DNA from 3 places in the Azospirillum fermentarium genome. Region 1 is predicted to be linked to each of the others. Evidence: riboswitches for the same ligand, from Rfam matches in the RefSeq annotation. Region 1 holds a riboswitch; each other region holds the start of a gene.

Region 1 (9,563 bases):
GCGCGCGATGGCCGCCGCCACCGCGGGCAGCCCCGCCGGGGCGCACAGGCCGATGGGAACCGCCGTCGCCAGCGTGCCGCCCAGCGCCACGCGGAAGGCGAAACCGGCGCCGTCCGCCACGGCGTCGAACCGCACGTCGGTGGAACTGTCGGCCAGGTGCCCCACCCCGCCGCCGCACACCAGCCAGCCGAATTTCGGGGTCAGCCCCCGCACCGCCGCATCCGCCGCCAGCCGGGCATCCAGCGCCAATGCGGCGGCACGCACGTCGAACCCCTGCGGGTCCAGCCCGGCGGCAGGCGCGGTCAGCACGTTGCGCACCGCCTCGCTCTCCACATCCGCGGCCAGCAGGCCCAGGGATTCCAGGGCGGCGTACAGCGGCGGCAGCCCGTCCGCGTCCAGCCCGCGAAGCTGGAGATTGCCGCGGTGGCTGAGGTCCACCAGCCCGTTGCCCAGTTCCCGCCCCAGGGCGGCGATCCGCCGGGCCTGGGCCGCGGTCAGGATGCCGGCGGGCACGCGCACGCGCACCAAAAGCCCGTCGCCCACCTCCATGGGCGCCAGGACGCCGGGGCAATAGCCGCGGCGGCGGGGTTGGGCGGGGGATGCGGCCATCATCATGCGGCCTCCTCTCTCAAACGGCGCAGGTCGTCGCCCACGGCGTTGCGGCGGGGGTGCCACAGGCCCCGCGCCATGGCGTCGGCGAAGCGGTCGAGCATGGCGCGGGCGGCGGCAGGGTTGGCGGTGCGCAGGAAATCCAGCACCCGGTCATCCTCCACATAGGCATCATAGAGGATGTCGAAGTGATGCGCTTTGACCACGCGGGTGGAGGCGGCGAAGGCGAACAGGGTGTCCACCGCCGCGGCGATGTCCGCCGCCCCCGCCGGGCCGTGGCGCATCATGCCGGCGATCCAGCGCGGGTTGGCGGCGCGGCCCCGCAGCACGCGGGCCAGCTCCTCCCCCAGCGTGCGGACGGTTACCCGGTCGGGTTCGGCGCTGTCCAGGTGATAAAGCGCCGGATCGGCGCCCAGCGAGGCGGCGGCGGCGGCGAACCCGCCCTCGAACTGGGCATAGCCGTCGTGGGACAGCAGGTCGTGTTCCCGCTGGTCCTGATGGTGGACCAGCGCCTCCGCCCCGCCCACCCGGCGGCGGAACAGCGACGGCAGCGCCACCCCGTCCAGGCCGGGGCCATAGGCATGGCAGCCGCCGTCCAGATAGGCCCGCCCGAAATCCCCTTGGCCCGACCAGTCGCCCGAGGCCAGCAGCCCGGCCAGCGCCGTGCCGTAGCCCCCCGGTGCCGCGCCGAACACGCGGGCGGTGGCAAGCCGGCGGGCGTGCTCCGCCTCCATCCCCTGGGCCGTCAGTTCGGCCACGTCGCGGGCGACAGCAGAAACCAGCGGGTTGACGTCCGGTCCCTCGTCGGTCAGCCCGGCGATGGCGCGCACCGCCTGGTCGAACAGCGCCACCTGCTGCGGGAACACGTCGCGGAACAGGCCGGACAGGCGCAGCGTCACATCCACCCTCGGGCGGCCCAGCAGCCCCGCCGGCATGATCTCATAACCCGTGACGCGGCCCGATCCCCCCTCCCACACCGGGCGCACGCCCAGCAGCGCCAGGGCCTGGGCCAGCTCGTCGCCGCCGGTGCGCAGGGTCGGCGTGCCCCACACGTCCACCACCAGCGCACGGGGCCAATCACCGTGATCCTGCAAATGGCGGGTCAGCAGCGCGTCCGCCGCCTTCCACCCCAGCGCCCAGGCGGTGGGGGTCGGCACGGCGCGGGGATCGAGCGCGAACAGGTTGCGCCCGGTGGGCAGGGTGTCGGCGCGCCCGCGGGCCGGCGATCCCCCCGGCCCCGGCGGCACGAAGCGCCCGTCCAGCCCGGCCAGCAGGGCGGCCCGCTCGGCCGCCCCGCACCCGGCGATGGCCGGCAGCAGGGTGGTGCGCACCCGCTCCAGCACCGCCGCCGTGCGGATCCAGGCGGGATCAAGCGTTTCGGTTCCCGCCACCAGCGCCACCGCGCGGGCATCGAGGGCGGCGCGGTGTTCCGTCTCATCCAACGTGAGGTCGAGCGCCAGGGCGCGGGGCAGCGCCATGCCCGCCCCCTCCCCCCCGCCATGGGGGAAGCGGGCGACGGCGGCGGCGAGGCGGGCGATGGACTCCTCCGCCGGCGGTGTGCCGAAGACATGCAGCCCGTCGCGGATCTGCATCTCCTTCACGTCGCACAGATGGGCGTCCAGCCGGTTCAGCACCTCCGCCGGGTCGTCGGATGGCGTAAGGTTGCAGTCGGCGGCCACCCCGGTGCGCCACGCCAGATCGGTGATGCGCTCCTGCAGCAGCCCCAGCCGCCGCGGGTCCATGCCCGACGCTTGGGCGTATTCGTCGATGGCCGCTTCCAGATCGGCAAGGCCGCCGTGCAGCCCGGCCTGCATGGGCGGCGGGGTCAGGTGGCCGATCAGCACCGCCCCCAGCCGGCGGCGGGCCTGCGCCCCCTCCCCCGGATTGTTGACGATGAAGGGGTAGAGGATGGGCAGCGGCCCGGCCACGATCTCCGGCCAGCAGGTGGCCGACAGCGCCACCGCCTTGCCCGGCAGCCATTCCAGCGTGCCGTGGGCGCCGAGCTGCACCAGCGCGTGGATGCCCGCCACATGCCGCAGCCACAGGTGAAAGGCGTAATAGCCGTGGCTGGGCGGGGTATCGGGATCGTGGTGCTGGGCGGTGGTCAGGGGCCCATGGCCGCGGCTGGGCTGCACCGCCACGGTGACCGCCCCGCAGCGGCGCACACGGAAACGGAAGCCGCCGTCGTCGGCCAGCGGGTCGCCATCCGGTTCCCCCCACGCCGCGGTGATGCGGGCCAGCGCCTCCCCATCGGCAAGACGGCGGTAGGCCGACAGGCCGAGATAGACGCCCGCGTCCCCCGCCGGGGTCAGGGAGGCCAGCAGGTCCGCACCATGCACCGGCACGTCGGCGACGGCGTACCCCGCGTCCCGCAGGGTGTTGAGAATCCCCACCGCGCTGGCCGGGGTGTCCAGCCCCACCGCGCGGCCCACCCCGCCGCCGGGGCCGGGGTAGTCGGACAGCACCAGCGCCAGCCGCCGCTCCCCGCGCGGGGTGGCCGCCAGCCGCACCCACGCCGCGGCCAGATCGGCGGCCCACGCCACCCGGTCGGGCACCGGGCGGATCAGGGTGGGGGCGAATTCCAGATCGGGGTCGGTTTCGGCCTCGGCCTTGAAGGCGATGGCGCGGGTCAGGATGCGCCCGTCCATTTCCGGCAGCACCACGTTCATGGCCAGATCCGCCGGCCCCAGCCCGCGCACCGCCCCGGCCCACCCGGCCTCGGTGCCGGTGGACAGCACCACCTGAAGCACCGGCACACCCGCGGCGTCCAGCGGCGAGCCGGCGCCCCCCGGCGGCACGGCGGAAAAGCCGGTGGCGTTCAGCACCACCGCCGTCCCGGACTCGACCAGGGTCCGGGCCACCCACGCGGCGGCCTCCGGCTCCTTCAGGCTGGCGGCGAACAGCGGCAGCGGCGTCAGGCCGCGCTCCGCCAAGGCGTCGGCCAGGGCGTGGACCGGCGCCACGTCGCCGGCCAGCAGGTGGGAGCGGTAGAACACCACCGCCGCCACCGGCCCGCCATCCTCCACCCGGCCCGCCCAGCCCGCGTACCGGCCAAAGCGCGGCACCGGCGCCGGCTCGGCCCAGGGGGCGGGATGCCCGGCCAGCGTGGCGGCATAGCCCAAAAGCGAGGCGGCGTTGTCCGGCCCCCCCTCCACGAACAGGCGCCACAGCCGGGACACGGCATCCGCCGGCACCGTGCTCCACCCCTCCAGCGTCGGGTCGGGGCGGGCATCGCCGGGCAGCACGGCCAGCGGAATGCCTTGTTCCCGGCACACCGCCACCACCCGTTCCAGGCCATAGCGCCAATAGCCGGCCCCGCCCAGCAGCCGCAGCACCACGCCGCGGGCCGGGCGGATCACCCGGTCGATGAACAGGTCCACCGACAGCGGGTGCCCCAGCCGCGCCAGAGTGACCAGCCGCAGCGTGGGCAAGTCCGCCCGCCGGGTCCGCCACGCGGCGGCCAGCGCCGACAGGTCGCTGTCGGAAAAGGACAGCACCACCAGATCCGCCGGGGACAGTTCCAGGTCCACGGCCTGCGGTTCGGCGGTCAGGTCATCCTGCCGGGCGGCCAAAAGGTGCATGGGGTCTTATTCCACCAGCGCTTTGGTCACCGCGGCCACGTCCAGCCCGGTTTCCCCGATCACCACCAGCCGGCTGCGGCGTTCCTCCTCCGGCTTCCAGAAGCGGTCGAAATGGGTCTGCACCCGCACGCCCACCCCCTGGACCAGCAGCCGCATGGGCTTGCCCGGCACATGGACGAAGCCCTTGACCCGCAGCACCCCGTGGGCCGCCGCCACCACCGCCACGCGGGCGGCCAGCGCCTCGGCGTCCGTCTGGTCGGGGAGTTCGACCACGAAGCTGGTGAAGTCGTCGTGGTCGTGGTCCTCCTCCGTCTCATGATGGCTGGGACGGCTGGCGAGGTCGTCCTCCACCGCGGCACCGATGCCCAGCACCACGCGGGCGTCGGCACGCCCATGGGGGCCGTGAACGATCTTGGCGTCCCGCGGCAGGGTGGCGCGGATCAGCTCCTCCACCTTGGCCAGCCCGGCCCCGTCCACCAGATCGGTCTTGCTGACCACGATCAGGTCGGCGCACAGCAACTGATCCTCGAACACCTCCTCCACCGGGGTTTCGTGGTCCACGGTGCCGGCATCGGCGCGCTGGGCGGCCAGCGCCGCGGCGTCGGGGGCGAAGCGGCCCTCGGCCGCCGCCGCGGCATCCACCACCGCCACCACCCCATCGACGGTGACCCGGGTGCGCACGGCGGGCCAGTTGAACGCCTTCACCAGCGGCTTGGGCAGGGCGAGGCCCGAGGTTTCGATGATGATGTGTTCCGGCGGCTCGGCGCGGGCCAGCAGCTTTTCGATGGCCGGCACGAAATCGTCGGCCACGGTGCAGCACAGGCAGCCGTTGGCCAGCTCGATCACGTCGTCCTCGGTGCAGGCGGGCACGCCGCAGGCGCGCAGGATGCCGCCGTCCACGCCCACGTCACCGAATTCGTTGATGATCAGCGCCAGACGCCGCCCGCCGGCCTGTTCCAGCAGCGACCGGATCAGCGTGGTCTTGCCCGCCCCCAGAAAGCCGGTGATGACGGTGGCGGGAATCTTCGACGGCAAAGCCGGCATGGGTCTTATCCTTTGCAAGAAAAAGGGGGATCGGGCGGGGGAACGGCGCCCCCGGTCATGCCGTGCATCGCAAACCTTCCTTCCCCGCCCACCCGGCGGACAGATGTGATGGGTCCGGCCCCCGTTGGGCGGGACCGGTCCGGTGGCAGGTTTCCTGGCTTGCGGGTTATCGCCGGTCCCCCGCCTTCCCAGCCCCATCAGGGGACCAGTGGCATCCGGGGGATGGCTCGCCGCACACAGTTGCGGGGGCAGCCGCGGCCTTGGGGGGAGAAGACGCCCCGCACCGCGTTCCCTTTTACCCCCGCACCGTCCAGACCGGCGGATGGCGCGGGGCACCATCGGAAGGGCCGCAGCATCGCAGGGTCGTGAGCGATTTACAAGCCGCCACCCGCCCGCGTCATGCCCCGAAGGGAGGAGACGCCATCATCCCCCATAGCCCCGCCCCGCTCCACCCTACCGCACCGCCCAAACCCAAAGGTGAACGAACGGATGAGATGTCAATCCGCAGGCGTATTGGCCAAACACACCGTTTTTTGCCCCGTTCCCCCAGCCGGGCCAGCCTGAACATGGCTGTAAATCCTTCCTTCGCACAATAAGCGTTCTCGCACCGGCACACGAAGCCCACCAATGAGACCCAAGTCTTATTTGTAAACAACCGAATCATCCCTAGAGTCCGCCGCCGATCGCCGCAGAAAAAGGCGATTCTTTCGAGTCACGGACGAATCTTTAAAAAGAAGATTTTCCGGGAACGGGCAGGTTTTGCTTGAAGGAAACGGCGCCACACCGCCGGCCAACCAGGGGGAAGAATACCATGAATGCGCGTAACATCGTGATGCTGGGCAGCAGTGCTGTTGCCCTGACGCTGGCACTTGCCGCCCCGGCCCTGGCCGACACCACCGAGGATCTGCTGTCCCACCTGCGCGCCAAGGGCGTGCTGACCAACAGCGAATTCAACACGCTGAGCCAGCGCCATCAGGTGGAGACCGCCCGCGCCGCAGCCGATGCCAAGGCCCAGGCCGACGCCCAGGTGCAGGCGGCCAAGGCCGCGGCGGTTGCCGACGACAAGACCATCGTGCGCAAGGCCGACAAGGGTCTGGGGCTGAAGGTGGGGGATGTGAACATCCAGCTGTCCGGCTCCATCAACGGCTTCTACGTCCATGATTCCGGCGACAGCGGCCCCCGCACCGCGGTGACCGGCGGCGTGGTCAACACCAACGGCAACAGCTCGTCCGTGCGCAACGGCCTGCTGCCCGGCTATCTGAAGGTGGACGTCACCACCACCCAGGAAGGCTTCGACCTGGGCGCCCATTTCGGCATCTACCCCGGCATCAACAGCGTGACGTGGAACGGCGGCGCCAATTCCGCCGGCCAGCCCCAGGCGCTCACCACCTCCGGCGCCGATTTCCGCCAGACCTACCTGACCGTGGCGCACAAGAGCCTGGGTGAGCTGAAGGTGGGCCGCGACATCGGCCTGTTCGGGTCGGACGCCATCCTCAACGACATGACCCTGCTGGGCGTGGGCACGGCGTCGGCCAACAGCAACCCCAGCAACACCTCGCTGGGCCGCATCGGTCTGGGCTACATCTACACCGATTTCCAGCCGCAGATCACCTACACCACCCCCACCTTCGCCGGCTTTGCCGCCTCGGCGGGCGTGTTCACGCCCATGGTCACGGCGGGCAGCACGGAAGTGAACGATTCCCCCGGCTTCCAGGGCAAGCTGACCTATGATTTCACCGCGGGCGGGGCCACCGGCCACCTGTGGGGCGGCTTCATCACGCAAAAGCACGACCAGACCGGCGCCCAGGCCAGCTACACCGGCACCGGCTTCGACATGGGCGCCAAGCTGAGCTACGGCCCCGCCGCCCTGACCGGCTATTACTACACGGGTGAAGGCATCGGCACGACCGGCCTGTTCATCCTGTCGGCCACCGCCGCCGGCAAGAAGCGCGACAGCGACGGTTTCTATGTCCAGGGCACCGTGAAGCCCATCGACAAGCTGACGCTGGGCGTCAGCTACGGCGAGAGCAACCTGGATCTGGCCGGCGGCGAAGTGAACCCCACGCTGGTGAAGAAGAACAGCTCGTGGGCGTTCCAGACCAAATACGCCCTGACCGACTGGGTGTCGCTGGTGGGCGAATACACCAACACCACGTCAAAGGCCCACGGCGGCAACGAGGCCAACTCCGACGCCATCGCGCTGGGTGCCATCCTGTTCTTCTGAGTGCGGCGGGCGTCTCCATCCGACGGCACGAAAAACTGGGGGGCGGCAGCAATGCCGGCCCCCCTTTTTTTCGCGTCGGGGCGACCGCCCCGGACCCTTCAGTCTTTTTACATGACCCGCTTTTCGACCAGGACCGACAGGGAGCCGGCGGAGGCCACCACGGCTTCGCGGGTGCCGTAGGAGGTCTCGGCCACGGTCAGCACCGACTCCGGCGCCACCGTGGACAAGGCCGCGTCCAGGGAGCGGACGTAGGCATAGGGCACCGTCGCCCCCTCCAGCCGCGACGCCACGGCGAGGCCGTATTCCCGTTCCGCCAGCCGCCGGCCCACCAGCAACAGGCAGGTGTCGCCCGCCGCCATGCCGACACAGTCGGGATCGCCCGACTCCGTCACCGAAAAGCCCATGGCGCTCCACCGCGCCACCGCCTCACCAATCTCGGGCAGAACCATCATGGGCGACACCCGCAACGCTTCCGTCGTCATCCACCGAACTCCCGATGTGAATATAACGGGAACAGGATACACCGCTTTTCCGGGAGCGCCATGAAAAAACCCTCCCCCGGAATGAGGGGGAGGGTTTTTCACCACGCGGCGTACCGCCGCGGGATCAGCGTCGCCGCAGGTCCAGCGTCATGGGGAACTGCGGGTTGCGTTCCTCCGGCGGCACGGTCATCGGGCCGGGGGTGTGGCCGAAGGGGTAGAAACGGGCCAGACGCCGGCCTTCCGCCTCGTTGGCGTTGACGGGGAAGGTGTCGTAGCTGCGCCCGCCGGGGTGCATGACGTGATAGGTGCAGCCCCCCACCGACCGCCCGACCCAGGTGTCCAGCACGTCGATCACCAGCGGCGTGTGCACCGGGATGGTCGGGTGCAGGCAGGACGGCGGCTGCCACGCGCGGTACCGCACGCCGCCGACGAACTCGCCCTCGGTCCCCGTGGGGATCAGCGGCACCCGGCGGCCGTTGCAGGTGACCACGTAGCGGTCGCCCACCAGCCCGGCCAGACGCACCTGCACCCGTTCCACCGACGAATCCACATAGCGCACGGTGCCGCCGCCGCCCGGCTCCTCGCCCAGCACGTGCCACGGCTCCAGCGCCATGCGCAATTCCACCGTGATGCCCCGCTGGACGATGTGGCCATAGACGGGGAAACGGAAGTTGGTGTGCGGCTTGAACCACGCCTCGTCGAACGGGAACCCATGCTCGCGCAGGTCGGCCAGCACGTCGGCCAGATCCTGTTCGACGAAATAGGGCAGCATGAAGCGGTCGTGCAGGTCGGTACCCCACCGCACCAGCTTGCCCTTGTACGGGTGCTTCCAGAACCGCGCGATCAGCGCGCGGATCAGAAGCTGCTGGGTCAGGCTCATCTCCGCGTGCGGCGGCATTTCGAACGCGCGGAACTCCAGCAGCCCCAGCCGGCCGGTGGAGCTGTCGGGGGAATAGAGCTTGTCGATGCAGAATTCCGCCCGGTGGGTGTTGCCCTGCACGTCCACCATCAGGTGGCGCAGCACCCGGTCCACCAGCCACGGCGGGCACTGGCCCATCGCCGCCGCCTCGTCCAGCTTGCCGAAGGCGATGTCCAGTTCATAGAGGGAATCGTCCCGCGCCTCGTCCACCCGCGGGGCCTGGCTGGTCGGGCCGATGAACAGGCCGGAGAAGACGTAGGACAGCGACGGGTGGTTCTGCCAGTAGGTGATCATGCTGCGCAGCAGGTCGGGCCGGCGCAGGAACGGGCTGTCGGCGGCGGTGGCCGCCCCCATCACCACGTGGTTGCCGCCGCCGGTGCCGCAATGGCGACCGTCGATCATGAACTTCTCGGTGCCCAGCCGCGCCTGCCGCGCCTCTTCATAAAGGTCGGTGGTGTTGCGCACCAACTCGTCCCACGAATGGGCGGGGTGGATGTTCACCTCGATCACGCCGGGGTCGGGGGTGACCGCCAACTGGCTGATGCGCGGGTCGCGGGGGGGCTGATACCCCTCGATCACCACCGGCATGTCCAACTCCAGCGCCGTCGCCTCGATCTCCTGGACCATGGCGATGTAGTCTTCCAGCAGCCCCATGGGCGGCATGAACAGATAGATGCGGCCCTGGCGCGCCTCGCACGTCAGCG
Region 2 (9,563 bases), 290 kb from region 1:
GGGGATTTCACCGGGGCGAAGATCCGCACCTACCCGCTCGACTACGGCCACAGCACGGCGCTGACCATCACCGACGCCCCCGACGTGCTGGGGCTGGGCCGGCGGCTGGTGGAGACGCTGGGCCTGACCGGCACCGCCAAGTTCGATTTCAAGCGCGGCCCCGACGGGCGGCTGCATCTGCTGGAGGTCAACCCGCGCTTCACCCTGTGGCACCATCTGGGGGCCAGGGCGGGGGTGAACCTGCCGGCGCTGATCTGGGCCGACCTGACCGGGCGGCGGCGCCCGGCGGCAGGCCGGGCGCGGGCCGGGGCCACATGGTGCCATGTGACCAAGGACCGGCTGGCGGCGCGGGAGTCCAGCGTGCCGCTGGCCGCGTGGCTGGCCTGGGTGGCGGCGTGCGACGCCAAGGCCGCCGCCCTGCACGACCCCCTGCCCTTCCTCCAGTCCTTCGGCGGGCGGGCGCTGGCGCGCCTGTCCCGCCGCCCCGCTCCCGTTCCGGCCAAGGGATGACGCCCATGCGCCTTGCCATTTTGTCCGACATCCACGCCAACGCCGCCGCCCTGCGCGCGGTGCTCGACACCGCCCGGCGGCAGGGGGCCGAGCGCATCCTGTGTCTGGGCGACATCGTGGGCTACAACGCCGAGCCGGCGGCCTGCATCGCCCTGCTGCGGCAGGCCGATGCCGTGTGCGTGGCCGGCAACCACGACCGCGCCGTGACCGGCCAGATCACCACCCGCGGCTTCAGCCCCATCGCGGCACGGGCGGTGGAATGGACCCGCCGTACCCTGGACGCGGAGTCCAAGGCACTGCTGGCCGCCCTGCCGGTCAAGCGGGTGGCGGCGGATCAGGTGGCGATGGTCCACGGCGCCCTGCACCCGGACGCGGGGTGCGAACTGGTGCGGCTGGACACGCCGGAGCGGCGGGCGCTCAGCTTCGACGCCCTGGCCGCCCACCCCTCGGGGGTGCGCATGGCCGCCTTCGGCCACACCCACCGCGCCGGGGTGTTCCAGCGGTCCCGCGACGGCACCCTGAGCGAAGGGAACGGCGGGCGGGTGCCGCTGGACGGGGAGAGTCTGTGTCTGCTGAACCCCGGCAGCGTGGGCGAACCGCGGGGGGGCGATGCGCGGGCCAGTTTCATGATCCTGGACACCGGCGCCCGCGCGGCCACCGTCCACCGCGTGGCCTATGACCGTGACGCGACGCAGGATCTGACCCGGCGCGCCGGCCTCGGCCCCCGCCTGTCCGGCCTGCCGCCGGGGGTGCGGGCGGCGCTGGTGCAGGGAGTGACGGCGCTGGGTCTGACCGATGCGGTGCGCCGGTGCCTGTATGCGCGCCCGGATTAGGCGGCCGGCGTGCCGTCCCCATCCCCCAAAGGCCGCTGCATCAGCACGGAATCGATCCAGCGCCCGAACTTGAACCCCACCGCCGGCAGGCGCCCCGCATGGGTGAAGCCGAAGGCGGCGTGCAGGCCGATGGACCCCAGATTGTCGGTGCCGCCGATCACCGCCACCATCTGCCGGTATCCCAGTGCTGTGCAGCGGTCCAGCAACTCCGGCAGCAGCGCCCGTCCGATCCCCTGCCGCGCCCGGTCCGGGTGGATGTAGATGGAATCCTCCGCCGTGAAGCGGTAGGCGCTGCGGGTGCGGTACAGGCCGGCGTAGGCATAGCCCACCACCTCCCCCCCGATCTCGGCCACCAGATAGGGGAAGCCCTGTGCCAGCATCCCCGCCCGGCGGCGGGCGATCTCGGCGGCGTCGGGGGCCACCTCTTCGAACGAGGCGGTGCCGTTCAGCACGTGATGGGCGTAGATGGCGGTGATGGCGGCCACGTCGCCGTCATGGGACGGGCGGACGCGCACGGCGGGGGAAGCGGTCATCGGGCGGGCTGTCCTTGCGGAATCGGCGGAAGGTCTCCGATCATGACCCAGTGGCGCGGGGGGACTCAAGCCCGCTCCTGTCCGCCCGCTCCCGTCCAATGGCGCCGGCCAGGAAATCGACGAAGGCGCGGATGCGCACGGCCAGATGGTCGTGGCCCACATAGACGGCATGGACCATCTCGATGTCTCCGGCGTTGTGGTCCTCCAGCACCGGTATCAGCCGCCCGGCGGCCACGTCCGCCGCCACGTGAAAGGCGCCCAGCCGCACCAGACCCAGCCCGCGCAGCGCCAGATGGCGCAGGATCACGCCGTTGCTGCCGTGGGCGTTGCCGGTGACGGCCAGGGTGTACGGCTCGCCGCTGCCGGGATCGCGGAACGGCCATTCGTCCAGGCTGCGGCGGAAGTTGAAGCGCAGGCAGTTGTGATGCCGCAGATCCGGCGGGTGGACCGGCACGCCGCGGCGCTGCAGGTAATCGGGGGCGGCCACGATCACCCGCCGGGATTCCAGCAGCTTGCGCGCCTTCAGCGCCGAATCCCGCAAGGGGCCGGAGCGCAGCGCCACGTCGGTGGTGCCGTCCACCAGATCAATCACCGCGTCGGTCAGCGACACATCCAGCTCGACCTGGGGATAAAGCGCCAGGAAATCCGGCACCCGCGGCAGCAGGCAGCATTCGCCGAACCCCACCGACGCGCTGACCCGCAGCCGCCCGCGCGGCTGTGCCCCCGCGCCGGTGGCGATCAGCCGTTCCGTGTCGTCCATGTCGGCCAGGATGCGGCGCGCCCGCTCCAGATACAGCGCCCCTTCCGCCGTCAGGTGCAGGGTGCGGGTGGAGCGCACGAACAGTGCGGCCCCCAGCCGGTCCTCGATCCGCCCCACCAGCTTGCCCACCGCCGAGGGGGTCAGCCCCACCTTGCGCCCGGCGGCGGAAAAGCTGCCGGCTTCGGCCACGGCGATGAACACGCCCATCTCGCCGCTGCGGGTATCCATGGGGGCCGCCCCTGGTGATGAAAACTGTATTCCACTATAGCTGCCGGATTGCAGAATTCAATTCACAGGTCTTGTGAATCCGGCCCGGCTACTGCCGCGGTGGGGTGGAGGGCATCTTGAGGGGCACCCTCAGTCCCGCAAGGATGTCTCTCATGCCTCTCGCACTCTATGCCTTGACCATCGCGGCCTATGCGATCGGAACGACGGAATTCGTCGTGGTCGGCCTGCTGCCGTCCGTGGCAGCGGATCTTGCCATCACCCTGCCGCTGGCCGGGCTGATCGTGTCGGTCTATGCCCTGGGCGTCACCGTCGGCGCGCCGGTGCTCACCGCATTGACCGGCCGGGTGGAGCGCAAGCCGCTGCTGCTGGGTCTGATGCTGCTGTTCATCGCCGGCAACAGCCTGGCGGCCCTCAGCGCATCGTACGAGACGCTGCTGGTGGCCCGCGTGCTGTCGGCCTTTGCCCACGGGGTGTTTTTCTCCGTCGGGGCCACCATCGCCGCCGGGCTGGTGCCGGCGGACCGCCGCGCGTCGGCCATCGCGCTGATGTTCATGGGGCTGACGGTGGCCATCGTCACCGGCGTGCCGCTCGGCACCTTCATCGGCCAGACGCTGGGGTGGCGGGCCACCTTCTGGGCGGTGGCCGGTCTGGGCCTGATCGCCTTCGCCGGCATCGCCGTGCTGCTGCCCGCCGGGCTGCGCAAGGCGCCGCCGGCCTCCCTCCTCGATCAGGTTCGGGTGCTGGGGTCGGGGCGGCTCCTGCTGGTGTTCGGCATGACGGCGCTGGGCTACGGCGGCACCTTCGTCACCTTCACCTATCTGGCGACGACCCTGGAGACGATCACCGGCTTCGCCGCGTCCCACGTCAGCCTGATCCTCATCCTCTATGGCGCGGCCATCGCCGCGGGCAACCTGCTGGGCGGGCGCATCGCCGACCGCAACCCGGTGAAGGCGCTGGCCGGGCTGTTCCTGGCGCAGGCCGCCGTGCTGGTGCTGTTCACGGTGACGCAGGTGTCGGCGGTGCCGGCGCTTGTCACGCTGACGGCCCTGGGCTTCCTGTCGTTCGCCAACGTGCCGGGGCTGCAGCTCTATGTGGTGCAACTGGCCCAGCGGCACCGCCCCGGTGCGGTGGACACGGCGTCCGCCCTCAACATCGCCGCCTTCAACCTGGGCATCGCGCTGGGGGCGTGGATCGGCGGTCTGGTGGCCGCATCCCCCCTGGGGCTGGGGTCCACACCGTGGGTCGGCGGGATCATGGTGGCCGGTGCGCTGGTGCTGACCCTGTGGAGCGGTGCCCTCGACAGCCGGGCGGCCCGGCCCATTCTCCGTACCGCCTGATCAAAGACGCGAAGAAGGAATTTCGTCCATGCACACCGTCACCGCCAACGGCGCCGCCATTCCGGCCCTGGGCTTCGGCACCTTCCGCATGCCGGGGCCCGACACCGCCCGCATGGTGCCCGCCGTCCTCGCTCTCGGCTACCGCCACATCGACACCGCCCAGATCTACGGCAACGAGGATGCGGTGGGCGCCGGCATCGCGGCGTCCGGCGTTCCCCGCGGCGACATCTTCCTGACCACCAAGGTGTGGGTGAAGAATTACCGGGACAGCGCCTTCCACGCCTCGGTCGATGAGAGCCTGCGCAAGCTGGGCACCGATTACGTGGACCTGCTGCTGCTCCACTGGCCCAACGCGGATGTGCCGCTGGCCGAGCAGATCGGCGCGCTGAACGCCGTGCGGCAGGCGGGCAAGGTGCGCCACATCGGCGTGTCCAACTTCTCCACCGCCCTGATGGCCGAGGCCGGGCGCCTGTCCGCCGCCCCGCTGGTGACCAACCAGATCGAATACCACCCCTATCTCGACCAGACGGCGGTGATCGGCGCGGCGCGCGCGGCGGGCATGGCCGTCACCGCCTATTACGCCATGGCCGACGGCAAAGTCCTGGCCGACGAACGGCTTCGGGCCGTCGCCGCCCGCCACGGCCGGACGGTGGCCCAGGTGGTGCTGCGCTGGCTGGTGCAGCAGCCCGGCGTCGTCGCCCTGTCCAAGACGGTGAGTGCTGCGCGCGCGGCGGAAAACGCCGCCATTTTCGATTTTACCCTGCCGCCGGAGGATATGGCCGCCATCCACGCCCTTGCCACGCCGGACGGGCGGCTGGTCAGCCCCGCCGGGCTGGCGCCGGTGTGGGATTGAGATGACGCGGAATTGACATTCCGCCGCCATTGAGGCAACACACGCGGTGTGAAACGGGGGCGCTCAAGAGAAGATCTTGACGCCCCCGTTTCCATGACATACCATATTTAGCGTTATGGTTCCCTGCATCCAACAAGATACAGGGCTAAGAGGGAAGCCGGTGAGTCCCCGTCCGGGAACGATGCCGGCGCTGCCCCCGCAACTGTAAGCGGAGAGCGTGTCCGCCGTTTTCGTGTCACTGGCGCCCCTCGGGCGCTGGGAAGGCCGGACGGACGTGCTGTGACCCGCAAGCCAGGAGACCTGCCGTAACCGAACGAACGTCCACGGGCGGGGTGTCCCGGTGGTGCGCTTGCGCCTGTGCGCCATCCCCGTGGCCCACATCCGCAGCCGTGCTTGCCGTGCGTCCCGTCCAACCCCACGACAGGATGACCACCGATGCCGGCGCTTGCCTTGCCCACCGCCCAGACGGCCACCCCGTACAGCTTTGGCCGGGATTTCGACGATCACGGCAATCTGGTGGCCCTGCCCCCGCGCCCGCTGGACCGGGCGGTCACCCGCGCGCCGCTGGAACGCTGGACGCCGCCGTCCCCCACGGTGGTGGGCATCGACCGCAGCCGCGACGCGCTCCTGACCGCGTTCGGCAAGGCGACGCTGGACGACCGCTATCTGCTCCCCGGTGAAAGCTATCAGGATCTGTTCGCCCGCGTGGCCGCGGCCTATGCCGACGATGCCGCCCACGCCCAGCGGATCTATGACGCCATGTCGCGGCTGTGGTTCATGCCGGCGACACCGGTTCTCAGCAACGGCGGCACCTCCCGCGGCCTGCCCATTTCATGCTTCCTCAACGCGGTGCCGGATTCGCTGGACGGCATCGTCGGCGTGTGGAACGAGAACGTGCGGCTGGCGTCCAACGGCGGCGGCATCGGCACCTATTGGGGCGGGGTGCGGTCCATCGGCGAGCCGGTGAAGGGCTGCGGCACCACCTCGGGCATCATCCCGTTCATCCGGGTGATGGACAGCCTGACGCTGGCCATCAGCCAGGGGTCGCTGCGCCGCGGGTCGGCGGCGGTCTATCTCGACATCCACCACCCGGAAATCGAGGAGTTTCTGGAGATCCGCAAGTCCTCGGGCGATTTCAACCGCAAGAGCCTGAACCTGCACCACGCCGTGGTCATCACCGATGCGTTCATGGAGGCGGTGCGCGGCGACACCCCCTTCCTCCTGAAAAGCCCCAAGACGGGGGAGGTGCTGAAATCGCTGAGCGCCCGCCAACTGTGGCAGAAGATCCTGGAAACCCGGCTGCAGACCGGCGAACCCTATCTGCTGTTCGGCGACACGGTGAACCGGGCGCTGCCCCGGCACCAGCGGGATCTGGGGCTGCGCGTCACCACCAGCAACCTGTGCAGCGAAATCACCCTGCCCACCGGCACCGACCATCTGGGCAACGAGCGCACGGCGGTGTGCTGCCTCGCCTCCCTCAATCTGGAAACCTGGGATCAGTGGAGCGGCGACGGCGCGCTGGTGGAGGATGTGCTGCGCTTCCTCGACAACGTGCTGACCCGCTTCATCGAAGACGCACCGGAGGGGATGGAGAGTGCGGTTTACTCGGCCATGCGTGAACGCTCGGTCGGGCTGGGGGTGATGGGGTTCCATTCGTTCCTGCAGGCGCGCGGCATTCCCTTTGAAAGCGCTTTGGCGAAATCGTGGAACCTGCGCTTCTTCCGCACCATCCGGCGGGCCGCCGACGCCGCGTCGGTGCGGCTGGCCGACGAGCGCGGCCCCTGCCCCGACGCCGCCGACCGCAACATCCGCGCCCGCTTCAGCCACAAGCTGGCCATCGCCCCCACCGCGTCCATCAGCATCATCTGCGGCGGCACCAGCGCCTGCATCGAACCGATCCCGGCCAACATCTACACCCACAAAACCCTGTCAGGGTCGATCTCGGTGCGCAACCCGCATCTGGAACGGCTGCTGGCCGGGCGCGGCGCCGACACGCCCGCGGTGTGGCAGTCGATCATCGAGCACGAAGGATCGGTGCAGCATCTGGACGTGCTGAGCGACGATGAAAAGGCGGTGTTCCGCACCGCGTTCGAAATCGACCAGCGGTGGATCGTGGATTTCGCCGCCGACCGCACCCCCTTTGTCTGCCAGAGCCAGTCGATCAACCTCTACCTGCCGGGCGACATCGACAAATGGGATCTGCACATGCTGCATTGGACCGCGTGGGAGCGGGGGCTGAAAAGCCTGTATTACTGCCGGTCCAAATCGGTGCAGCGCGCGGCCTTTGCCGGCGGCAACCGGGACCGCGGCGCCGATGCCGCCCCCGCCCGCACCGATTACGAAGAATGCCTGGCCTGCCAGTGAGCACCGGCAACGGACACCCCATCATGACCGCATCCCTTGCGCACATGGATCCGCGCGCCCTGATCGGCACGGGCCGTGTCGGGCTTCTCGACGCCTCCGGCGCCTACAATGTGGACCGCTACCCGTGGGCTTATGCCTATTGGAAAAAGCAGCAGCAGGTCCATTGGATGGGCGAGGAAGTGCCGCTGGGCGAGGACATCAAGGACTGGGCCTCCGCCCGCGTCAGCGACGGGGAACGGAACCTGCTGACGCAGATCTTCCGCTTCTTCACCCAGAGCGACGTGGAAGTGAGCGACAATTACCTGAAACGCTACATGCCGATCTTCCAGCCGCTGGAAGTGCAGATGATGATGGCCGCCTTCACCAACATGGAGACGGTGCACATCGACGCCTATGCCCTGCTGCTGACCACGCTGGGCATGCCGCAGACGGAATTCGCCGCCTTCCGCGACTATGCCGAGATGCGGGCCAAGGCCGATTACATGCACAGTTTCGGCACCGGCACGGTGGCCGACGTGTCGCGCACGCTGGCCATGTTCGGCGCCTTCACCGAGGGCATGGCCCTGTTCGCCAGCTTCGCCATGCTGCTGAACTTCCCCCGCCACAACAAGATGAAGGGGATGGGCCAGATCGTCACGTGGTCGGTGCGCGACGAGAGCCTGCATTGCGAGGGCATCATCCGCCTGTTTCACGAATGGAACCGCGAAACCGGCGCCCTGACGCCCGCGGTGCGCGACGACATCCTGGACGTTTGCCGCACCATGGTGGGGCTGGAGGAACGCTTCATCGAGCTGGCCTTCGCGCTCGGCCCCGTGGCGGGGATGCGGGCGGAGGATATCCGCGCGTACGTCCACTACATCGCCGACTGGCGCCTGACCCAGCTTCGCCTGCCCACACTCTACGGCTATTTCAAGCCGGTGGACGGCGGGTACGAGGCGGTGAAGCCCCATCCCCTGCCCTGGCTGGTGGAGATCCTGAACGGGGTGGAGCACGCCAACTTCTTCGAACAGCGCGCCACCGAATATTCCAAGGGCGCCAGCCGCGGCCAGTGGGACGGTCCGGACGGGGTGTGGGCCTCTTTCGACAAGCGGCGCGGGGGGTGATTGGGCTACCGCCCAAACCTGTTTGGGGGTGTCCCCCAAACCCCCTTTCTTTTTATCAATAAAAAAGGGGGAGGTTTGGAGGCGTCAGCCTCCAAGCGGGGCCGGGGCGGCAGCACCGCTTTACCGCCGCGTCAGCCCCAGCGCCGCCAACGCCACCACCTGCACCACGGCCAGCACCGCGAACGCCACCTGATACCCGTGAGCCAGCGCCAGCCGCTGGCCGGCGGCGTCCAGCAGGGCGAAGCCGTCGGCGTGGGTGCCGGCGGCGGCGGTGAAGACGATGGAAATCAGGCTGACGCACAGCGACCCGCCCAACTGCCGCCCGAAATTCATCGCCCCCGACGCCTGTGGCACGTCGGCGCGGTCCAGCCGGGCCAGCGATCCGGCGGTGGCCGAAGGCATGATGAGGCCCAGCCCCACCCGGCCCAGCAGAATCCACACCACCAGCCACGGCACCGCCGGCCCGGCGCCGGCCATGGCCAGCAGCCCGCAGGACAGGGCGAACAGCGCCGCCCCCAGCACCACCGGCACCGCCGGCGGCAGGCGGTCGGCCATGCGCCCGGCAAAGGGGAAGGTGGCGGCCATGGCCAGCCCCGCCGGCATCAGCACCAGCCCCGCCCCGCTGGGCGTCATCCCCAGCACCTGCTGCAGATAGAGCGGGATGAGGTAGGTGGAGGCGTACAGCCCGCCCCCCACCGCCACCGTCAGCAGAAAGCCGCCGACGAAGGGGGCGGAGCGGAACACCGCCAGTTTCAGCAGCGGCGCCTTGCACCGCATCTCCCACCCCAGGAAGGCGGCCAGCCCCACGGCCCCGGTCACCAGCCCGCCCTGCACCGCCGGGATGGTCCAGCCGATCTGCAGGCCGCGGGACAGCGCCCACAGCAGCACCGCCAGCGTGCCGGCCAGCAGCACCAGCCCCGCCACGTCCAGCGGGCGGGGCGGGGTTTCCGACGGGTGCCGCCCCGGCAGATGGGCCCGGGCCAGCGCCATGCCCATCAGGCAGAACGGCACCGCGGCCAGGAACGTGGCCCGCCACGACACC
Region 3 (9,563 bases), 510 kb from region 1:
CAAGGTCTCATCGGTCAACGAATCGAACATCACGCAAGCGTCCTTTCGGAAGAGGGAAGGGTGGTCCAGGGCAGCAGGTAGGGCGCGCCGTCCACCGCCCCGCGGTGAACGGCGATGCCGTAGGCCGCGGCCAGCAGCGTATCGGTCAGCACGGCGGCGGGCGGGCCGTCGGCCATCACCCCCCCGCCGGCCAGCAGGATCAGCCGGTCGCAGAAGCGCGCGGCGAGCGTCAGGTCGTGCAGCACCGCCACCACCCCGGTCCCGCCGCGGGCTGACGCCCGCAGCAGCGCCATGGCCGCCAACTGGTGGCGGGGATCCAGCGCCGACACCGGCTCGTCGGCCAGCAGCAGCGCCGGTTCGGTGGCGAGTGCCCGGGCCAGCAGCACCCGCATCCGTTCGCCCCCCGACAGGGTGCCGGTGATGCGGTGGCGCAGATGGCGGGCGTCGGTCAGGGTCAGCGCCCGCTCCACCGCCGCGCGGTCGGCGGGCGTGACCCCGCCCAGCAGGCCGCGGTGGGGCAGCCGGCCCAGCATCACCACGGCTTGCGCCGTCAACGGCCAGTGAACCGGCCCGTCCTGGGGCAGATAGGCCACGGCACGGGCCAGCCGCCGCCGGCCCAGCCGCCCCAAGGGCTCACCGTCATAGGTGACGGTGCCGGCCATGGGCGGGGCGATGCCGGCCAGCACCCGCAGCAGGGTGGATTTGCCCGCCCCGTTCGGCCCGATCACCCCGGTGAACACGCCGGGCCGTAGCGACAGGCTGACATCGCGCAGCAGAGGCCGCCCGCCGGCCTGGACCGTCATGGACTGGGTGTCGATGCGCATCACGGCTCCTCCCTTTGCAGCCGCGCGATGAGGAGGATGAGGAAGGGGGCCCCCACCAGCGCGGTGACCACGCCCAGCTTGAGTTCCGGCCGGGTGGGCAGCAGGCGCACGGCGATGTCGGCGGCCAGGATCAGCACCGCCCCGGCCAGCCCGCCGGCCGGCAGCAACCGGCCCGGATGCGCCCCCACCAGCGGGCGCATCAGGTGCGGCGCCACCAGCCCGACGAAGCCCACCGCCCCGGTCACCGACACCGCACTGCCCACCGCCAGCGCCGCCCCGGCGATCAGCCGCCCGCGGAGTGCTGTCAGGTCGAAGCCCAGGCTGCGCGCCGTGTCCTCCCCCAGCGTCAGGGCGTCCAGCGCCCGCGCGCCCGACAGGATCAAGGACCAGCCGACGAGCATGGGCGGCAGCACCAGCATCACCTGGTCTCTGCCGCGGTCGGCCAGCGACCCCATCAGCCAGAACACGATCTCCAGCGCCGCATAGGGGTTGGGGGCGAGGTTGAGGGTCAGGGCGGTCAGCGCGCCGGCCAGGCTGTTGACGGCGATGCCGCCGATGATCAGCGTGGTGGTCCCGGCCCCGCGTGCGGCCATGACGGTCAGCAGCAAGGCTGCCACCGCCGCCCCGGCCATGCCCCCCAGCGGCAGGGCCAGTGCCAGCGTGGCCGACAGTCCGCTGTAGAACACCGCCACCGCCCCCAGCGCCGCGGCGCTGGACACGCCGACGATGCCGGGTTCGGCCAGCGGGTTGCGCAGCCACCCCTGCATGGCGGCCCCGGTCAGCCCCAGGCTGAACCCCACCAGCAGCCCCAGCACCGCCCGCGGCACCCGCAGTTCGGCGAACACCAGGGCTTGCAGCGTGTCCCGCCCGGCCAGCCAGTCGCCCGCAGCGGCGGCGGCGTCGAACGGCACATAGCCCACGGCCATGGACACCAGACACAGCACCAGCGCCAGCCCGGCCAGGGCCGCCATCAAGACCCCATAGGGAATCCGTCCGTTCATGGCCCCTCTCCCCGCGCCGCCGCCAGCAGGGCCGCGGCCTCGGCGTTCTGCGGCCCGGCACAGGTCAGCAGGCGCGACGGCACCGTCACCGTGCGCACCCGCCGGGACAGCGCCGTCACCGCCGGGTGGTGCAGCACCGCATTCGCCAGCGACGGCGGCGCGCCGGGAGTGTCATCGGTGATCAGCCGCTCGGCCCCGCCCAGCAGGATGGCTTCCAGCGGCAAGGGCCCGAACCCGCCTCCCGGCAGCCGTCCCGCCGCATTCTCCAGCCCCGCCCGCGCCATCACCGCGTCGGTCAGCGTGCCCGGCCCGGCCACGAAGCCGTTGGGCCGCAGCACCACCGCCGTGGGCCGGCGGTCCCCCGGTGCGGGGGCCGCGGCGTCGTAGCGGGCCAACATGGCGGCGATGAGCGCCTCCCCCCGCTCCGGCTCGCCCACCGTGCGGGCCAGGGCACGGATCTGGTCCGCCGCGTCCTCCGGCGTCTGGGGCACGTCCAGTTCCACCAGCGGCGCGTTCAGCCGTTTGAGCAGCCCGGCGGCGGTGCGGGTGGTGTATGTCCCGCCGACGATCAGGTCGGGGTGCAGCGGCACGATCTCTTCCGCCAGCCCGCGGTTGACGGGGATGCCGGCGGCGATGGCCGCCACCGTGGACCCGCAGGGGTCGCGGGCCAGCCACGTGACCGAGGCGATGCGCCCCGGCTCCACCAGCCGCAGCAGCAATTCGTCGGCACACAGGTTGAGCGAGACGATGCGCTGCGGTTTGGCGGCGCCGTCCCCGGCCAGCGCCGGCCCCCCTGCGCACAGCAGGAGGGCGGCGAGGAGACACACGGTCCGCCGGATCACAGCGCCAGCCGCAGGCCGAGATAGCCCGCCCGCCCGGCGGCGCCATAGGTCCAGACCTCCTGATAATGGCGGTTGGTCAGGTTCTCGATGCGCCCGAACGCCTCCACCCGCTCGGTCAGCGTGTACGATCCCGACAGGTTGACCAGCGTGTAGGGCGTCAGGCTGACCGGCTGGCGGTTGTAAAAGGAATCATAGGCCCAGTCGCTGGTGCGCCCGTTGTAGACCACGCCGATGTTGGCGTTGGCCCGGTCCTCCAGAAAGCGGTAATTGGCGTTCAGGCTCGCCAGATGCTTGGGCCGGCGCACCAGCTCGGCCCCGGTGGAGTCCTCGCCCTCGGTCCAGGTGTAGGAGCCGCGCAGCGTCAGCCCGTCCACCGGCTCCACCGTCAGCCCCACCTCCAGCCCCTGCACGCGGGATTCGCCGGGCATGTTGATGGAGGTGCGTCCGGTCCCGGTGATGAGATCGCGGATGCGCTGGTTGAACCACGTGGCATCGGCCACCACCCGCTTGCCCCACAGCGCCTGATCGGCGCCGATGTCCCAGCCGCGGCCCTTTTCCGGCTTCAGGTCCGGGTTGCCGGCATAGGTGGCGGTGTATCCGTACAGCTCGAACAGCGTCGGGTTCTTGACCCCGGTGCCGTAGGAGGCGCGCAGCTTGGTGCCGGTGTCCTCCACGCGGTAGGCGGCGGTGCCGCGCCAGGTGGTGGCGTCCTGGAACAGGTCGTTGCCGTCGCGGCGCACGCTGCCGGTCAGGGTCAGACGGTCGAACAGGTCCAGCTTGTACTGCCCCACCAGCCCCGTTGACCCGATGGTGCGGTCGAAGTTGGAATAGCCGCTGCGGGTGATGCCGGTGTCGTCCTCGTGCTCCACCCCGGCGGTCAGCACGTGCGCCGCTGGGCCGGTGGCAAAGCTGAGGTTGGTCTGATAGTCCAGCTTGGTCTTGCGCCCCTCGTAGGTGCTGGTGGTCTGGCCGCGGGCATCGCGGTAATTCCGTTGCTGCCGGCCATAGGACAGGCCGGCGATGTGCTCCCAATGGCCGTCAAGGAACACCGCTTTGCCCTGCACCCGCCCGAACGCCTGCTTGCCGGTGGTGCTGGTGCCGTCGTCCACCGCCCCGCGCCCGCCGGTGAAACCATCGGTGTCGCTGTCGAAGCGGGTGTAGCGGCCCACCACCGCCAGTTCGGTGGTGCCGGTGGGACGCACGGCGGCCTTGGCGGTCAGGGTACCGTTGCGATAGCCGTCCTTCTCGCCGTTGCCCAGCCGGCGGTCGGCCACCGACACGCCGGTGCTGCGCACACCTTGGGCACTCACCGCCACGTCGTAGCGGTCGTTGCCGGTGCCGGCGGTGGCGCGCCCGGCCCAGGTGCCGAACGATCCGCCCTCCACCGCCGCCGAGAGGGAGGGCGCGCCGCTGCCGCGGCGGGTGACGATGTTGACCACGCCGCCCACGGCGTCGGAGCCGTAGAGCGCGCTTTGTGGCCCGCGCAGCACCTCCACCCGCTCGATGTCGCCGGCCAGCAGGTTGGCGAAGTCGTATTCGGAGCCCGATGCGGGGTCGTTGACCTCGATCCCGTCGATCAGCACCAGGGTCTGGTTGCCCTCGGCCCCGCGGATGCGGACCTGGGTCAGGGTGCCCATGGGGCCGGTGCGGTTGACCGCCACGCCCGGCACCTCGCGCAGGACGTCGGACAGGATCCGGGTCTGGCGCTGCTGGAGGTCGTCCGCCGTGATGATGGTCAGCGCGCTGCCGGTCGCGTCCGCCGCGGTGGGCACGCGGTTGGCGGTGACGGAGATTTCCGGCAGCAGCATGGCCGTGCTCGTGGCGGTGCCGTCGTCGGCGGCCAGGGATGAGAGGGGGAGGAGAACGCCGCCGATGGCAAAGGCGGCGGGAATCGTCCGGGACGGACAGAACAGGGTACGAGTCATGAGACCTCGGGCGGAGACGCCGGTGGCACGTCACCGCGAACGAAGCCCCGCCGCGATCCCGCACGGGCGGAATCCCGGTTCGGCAACCTTCGGTGCACCCCGCCCGAATGTGTCCGCGTGTGACCACGGTTGACGGCAGGTCTCCTGGCTCACGGGTTGTCGCCTGTCCGCGGCCTTCCCAGAGCGTCTTTCATGGCTCCAGTGGCTTCGTTGCGGACGGCTCGCCGCTTACAGTTGCGGGGGCAGCCCCGGCTTGAAACCCTGTCGATGGGTCCGCACCGTGTTCCCTTTTCAGCCCTTGCGGGCAACCGTCGCGGCCAAGCTAGGGGCGGTGATGCCGGCGGGTCAATGATTTTGTTGCCGGGGTTTTTTTATTGCGGGGAGCAAACCCAGCGGCGGGGCGTTGTCGGGGGATGCCGCCGCACACCAGAGGATTGCTGCGATGACCGAGAACCGTTTCACCCATTCCATGCCCTTCGGCGCCCAGCCGCAGGCCGGCGGTTCCGTCCGGTTCCGCCTGTGGGCGCCGGGCGTGGCGGAGATGACGCTGGAGATCGACGGCAGCACCCGCCTGCCCATGGTGCGGGAAGAGGACGGGTGGTTCACCCTGGCCACCCATGAGGCCGCGGCGGGCAGCGCCTACCGTTTCATCCTGCCCGACGGGCTGGCGGTCCCCGACCCGGTGTCGCGCTGGCAGCCCGACGGGGTGCACGGGCCGAGCCGGGTGGTGGACCCGGCCTCCTACGCCTGGACGGCGAGCGCATGGCGCGGGCGGCCCTGGCACGAGACGGTGCTGTACGAACTCCACGTCGGGACATTCACACCCGAAGGCACCTACCGCGCCGCCATCGAACGGCTGGACCATCTGGCGGCGGCCGGCATCACGGCGGTGGAGCTGATGCCGCTGGCCGAATGCCCCGGCGGGCGGAACTGGGGGTACGACGGGGTGCAGCTTTTCGCCCCCCGGTCGGCCTATGGCACGCCCGACGACCTGAAGGCGCTGATCGACGCGGCGCATGGGCGGGGGCTGATGGTGTTCCTGGATGTGGTCTACAACCACTTCGGGCCGGACGGGAACTACCTGCACGCCTACGCCCCCGGCTTCTTCACCGAACGGCACAAGACGCCGTGGGGTGCCGCCATCAATTTCGACGGCGCCCACGCCCGCCCGGTGCGCGACTTCATGATCCACAACGCGCTCTATTGGCTGGAGGAATACCGCATCGACGGGCTGCGGCTGGACGCGGTGCACGCCATCATCGACGATTCTTCCCCCCACATCCTGGAGGAGCTGGCCCGGCGGGTGCGTGATCGCGTGGGCCGGGACCGTCACGTCCATCTGGTGCTGGAGAACGAGCACAACGCCGCCCGCCTCCTGTCCCGCGACGGGGGGGAGCCGCGGTTCCACACCGCCCAATGGAACGACGATTACCACCACGCCGCCCATGTGCTGGCCACCGGGGAGAGCGGGGGATATTACAGCGACTTTGCCGCCGACCCCATCGCCGGCCTGTGCCGGGCGCTGGCCGAGGGCTTCATCTACCAGGGCGGCCCGTCCGCTTTGCGCGGCGGCGAACGGCGGGGGGAGGTGTCGCGGCACCTGCCGCCGCCGGCCTTCGTCAATTTCCTGCAGAACCACGACCAGATCGGCAACCGCGCCTTCGGCGAGCGGCTGACCGTGCTGGCCCCGCCGGACCGGGTGGAGGCGCTGCTGACCATCACCCTGCTGGCCCCGTCCATCCCCCTGCTGTTCATGGGCGAGGAATGGGGGGAGACCAACCCCTTTGCCTTCTTCACCGATTTCGACGGCGATCTGGCCGGCGCGGTGCGGGAGGGGCGGCGGCGGGAGTTTGCGGCCTTCCCCGAATTCGCCGACCCGGAACGCCGCGCGCGCATCCCCGACCCCAACGCCGCCGAGACCGCCGTCCGCTCCCGCATCGACTGGGGCAAGGTGACGCAGGAGCCGTTCGCGTCCCGGCTGGCGCTGGTGCGCCGGCTGCTGCGCCTGCGGGCCGAACGCATCGTGCCCCTGCTGCCGGGGGCCGGCGGGGGGGAGGTGCTGTGGCGGGAGGGGGCCGGCTTTTCCATCGCCTGGACCCTGGCCGGCGGGGCCCGGCTGACGCTGGCGGCCCACCTGGGCGACGGGGCGGTGACGCCGCCGGCTCTCCCGCCGGGGGAGGTGCTGGTGGGGGGGAAAGCCATAGGCCGGCTTTCCGGCTGGACAGCCCGATGGTTCCTGCAGTCCTAATACCACCAGACATCCATGAAACCGAAAACGAAAACGGGGAAGCGGTGATGAGTGTTCTTGCGCGGCTGGCCGAGGTTGCGGGAATCGAACCCTTTTATCACGACATCTGGGGGAACCGCCGCGACACCTCGCCGGAGACCATGCGGGCACTCCTGGCCGCCATGGGCCTGCGGGCGGGCACCGAGGAGGAGGCCGCGGCCAGCCTGACGGCGCTGGAGGGGCGGGGGTGGCGCCGCCTGCTGCCGCCCGTGCTGGTGCTGGCGGAGGACGAGGCGCCGGTCATCCCGGTCAGCGTCCCCGCCGCCGCCGCCGGCACCCTGACGTGGAACCTGACCGAGGAGGGCGGGGGCCTGCGCTGTGAAAGCGTGCCGCTTCCCTCCCTGCCGGTGCTGGAGAGCGGGACGAGCGGCGGGGCGGCGTACGTCCGCCGCGGCCTGACGCTGCCCCTGGTGCCGCCGCTGGGCTATCACCGGCTGGAGGTCACCGTGTCCGACGGGGCCGTGGGGGCGGAGATGGTGCTGATCCTCACCCCCCGCCGCTGCCTGACCCCGGACGAGGTGGTGCCCGGCGGGCGCACCTGGGGCGTGGCGCTCCAGCTTTACGGGCTGCGCGGGCACACCGACTGGGGGATCGGCGATTTCGACGATCTGGCCCGGTTCGGCGAGACCGCCGGGCGGCTGGGCGCCGGGCTGGTGGGGCTGAACCCGCTGCACGCGCTGTTTCCCGCCGATCCCCACCACTTCGGCCCCTATTCGCCGTCGTCGCGCAGCTTCCTCAACGCGCTCTACATCGACGTGGAGGCGGTGCCCGATCTGGCCGAGAGCGAAGACGCCCAGGCCCTGATCGCGGAGCCGGGCTTTCAGGAGCGGCTGGCCGCCGTGCGGGGGGCGGAGCTGGTGGATTACCCGGCGGTGTCGGCGCTGAAGATGACGGTGCTGGAGGCGCTGCACCGCAGCTTCCGCGCCCGCCATCTGGCGGGGGAGGGCAGCCCCCGCGGGCGCGACTTCCGCGCCTTCCAGGCCGCCATGGGGGAAGGGCTGTTCCGCCACGCCCTGTTCGACGCCCTGCACGAGCACTTCTTCCGTCAGGATTCCAGCCTGTGGGCGTGGCAGAGCTGGCCCGAACCCTTCCGCCGCCCCGACAGCGCGGAGGTGGCGGCGTTCGCCGCCGGGCACGCGGAGCGGGTGGAGTTCTTCACCTATCTGCAATGGGAAGCCGACCGGCAATTGGGCGTGGCGGCGGCGCGGGCCAAGGCCGCCGGGCTGGCGGTGGGCTTCTACCGCGACCTTGCGGTGGCCGGTTCCCCCGGCGGGGCGGCGGCGTGGGCGCAGCCCGGCGTGCTGGTGCGCGGGGCCAGCGTCGGCGCACCGCCCGACCAGTTCAACATGAAGGGGCAGAACTGGGGCCTCGCCCCCTTCTCGCCCGTGGGTTTGCGCGATGCGGCCTACGCGCCCTTCGCCGCCATGGTGCGGGCCAACATGCGCCACGCCGGTGCGCTGCGCATCGACCATGTGATGGCGCTGGAGCATCTGTTCTGGATCCCGGACGAGGGGGATGGGGCGTACGTCCGCTACCCGTTCCAGGACATGGTGCGGATCATCGCGTTGGAATCCCGCCGCCAGGGCTGCATCGTGATCGGGGAGGATCTGGGCACGGTGCCCGAGGGGTTCCGCCCGGCCATGGCGGCGGCGGGCGTGCTGAGCTACCGCGTGGTCTATTTCGAGCGCACCGCCGACGGCGGCTATGTGGCGCCGCAGGATTACCCCGCCCAGTCCATGGCGGTTGTGTCCACCCACGACCTGCCCACCTTCCGCGGGTTCTGGACCGGCCATGATCTGGAGATCCGGCGCGCTCTCGACCTCTATCCCAGCGCGGAGGCCGCCGGCAAGGACGCCTGGGACCGCGGGGTGGACCGCTGGCGCCTGCTGCTGGCCCTGGGGGAACAGGGGCTGAAGCCCGCCCGCTACGTCAGCGACGACGGCGCCCAGCCGTTTTCGCGGGAACTGGCGGAGGCCGTGCACCGTTACCTTGGCAGAACAGCCGGACGGATCGTCATGATGCAGATCGAAGACGCGCTGGGCGAGATCGAACAGCCCAACCTGCCGGGGACCACCGACCAGCATCCCAACTGGCGCCGCCGCCTGAGCGTGGCGGTGGAGGATCTGGAATCCGACGGCGGCCTGCAGGCCATGGCCGCCGCCGTGCGTTCGGGCCGCGGTGAAAGGGGGGGGGGATGACGGCCCCCGCGGTTCCCCGCGCCACATACCGCCTGCAGTTCAGCGCCGGGTTCACCTTCGACCAGGCGGCGGAACTGGCCCCGTATCTGGAGGCGCTGGGCATCAGCCACGTCTACGCCTCCCCCTTCCTCAAGGCGCGGGCGGGGTCGTCCCACGGGTACGACATCACCGACCACGCCCAGCTTAACCCCGAAATCGGCAACGCCGCCGCCCTGGACCGCATGGTGGCGGCGTTGCAGGAGCGGGGGATCGGCCTGATCCTCGATTTCGTGCCCAACCACATGGGGGTGGGGGGCAACGACAACCCGTGGTGGCTGGACGTGCTGGAATGGGGGCCGGCGTCCCCCTTCGCCCCCTTCTTCGACATCGATTGGGAAGCCCGGCAGGGAAAGGTGCTGCTGCCCTTCCTGGGCGATCACTACGGTACGGTGCTGGAGCGGGGCGAGCTTCAGGCCCGTTTCGACGCCGACCGCGGCGCCTTTTCCG

The links. A riboswitch is a leader RNA that binds a small molecule or an ion and turns the genes downstream of it on or off. The one in region 1 is predicted to bind cobalamin.
Region 2: linked by a shared signal. The riboswitch ahead of M2352_RS22915 (ribonucleoside-diphosphate reductase subunit alpha) and the one ahead of cobW (cobalamin biosynthesis protein CobW) in region 1 are both predicted to bind cobalamin.
Region 3: linked by a shared signal. The riboswitch ahead of M2352_RS21900 (TonB-dependent receptor plug domain-containing protein) and the one ahead of cobW (cobalamin biosynthesis protein CobW) in region 1 are both predicted to bind cobalamin.

What each region holds. Positions count from the first base shown of each region.
Region 1 is NZ_JAOQNH010000003.1:873,761-883,323, forward strand. Features, by position in the region: gene cobG (precorrin-3B synthase) at 1-615, opposite strand, end outside; gene cobN (cobaltochelatase subunit CobN) at 612-4,190, opposite strand; gene cobW (cobalamin biosynthesis protein CobW) at 4,197-5,234, opposite strand; cobalamin riboswitch at 5,362-5,589, opposite strand; gene M2352_RS24095 (porin) at 6,046-7,458, shown strand; gene M2352_RS24100 (hypothetical protein) at 7,566-7,940, opposite strand; gene M2352_RS24105 (transglutaminase family protein) at 8,065-9,563, opposite strand, start outside.
Region 2 is NZ_JAOQNH010000003.1:587,876-597,438, reverse strand. Features, by position in the region: gene M2352_RS22945 (carboxylate--amine ligase) at 1-510, shown strand, start outside; gene M2352_RS22940 (metallophosphoesterase family protein) at 516-1,343, shown strand; gene M2352_RS22935 (GNAT family N-acetyltransferase) at 1,340-1,876, opposite strand; gene M2352_RS22930 (LysR family transcriptional regulator) at 1,917-2,864, opposite strand; gene M2352_RS22925 (MFS transporter) at 3,017-4,201, shown strand; gene M2352_RS22920 (aldo/keto reductase) at 4,230-5,054, shown strand; cobalamin riboswitch at 5,154-5,376, shown strand; gene M2352_RS22915 (ribonucleoside-diphosphate reductase subunit alpha) at 5,490-7,418, shown strand; gene M2352_RS22910 (ribonucleotide-diphosphate reductase subunit beta) at 7,442-8,521, shown strand; gene M2352_RS22905 (DHA2 family efflux MFS transporter permease subunit) at 8,642-9,563, opposite strand, start outside.
Region 3 is NZ_JAOQNH010000003.1:363,219-372,781, forward strand. Features, by position in the region: gene M2352_RS21880 (DUF6925 family protein) at 1-30, opposite strand, end outside; gene M2352_RS21885 (ABC transporter ATP-binding protein) at 30-824, opposite strand; gene M2352_RS21890 (FecCD family ABC transporter permease) at 824-1,825, opposite strand; gene M2352_RS21895 (ABC transporter substrate-binding protein) at 1,822-2,667, opposite strand; gene M2352_RS21900 (TonB-dependent receptor plug domain-containing protein) at 2,664-4,592, opposite strand; cobalamin riboswitch at 4,710-4,920, opposite strand; gene treZ (malto-oligosyltrehalose trehalohydrolase) at 5,035-6,840, shown strand; gene malQ (4-alpha-glucanotransferase) at 6,888-9,077, shown strand; gene treY (malto-oligosyltrehalose synthase) at 9,074-9,563, shown strand, end outside.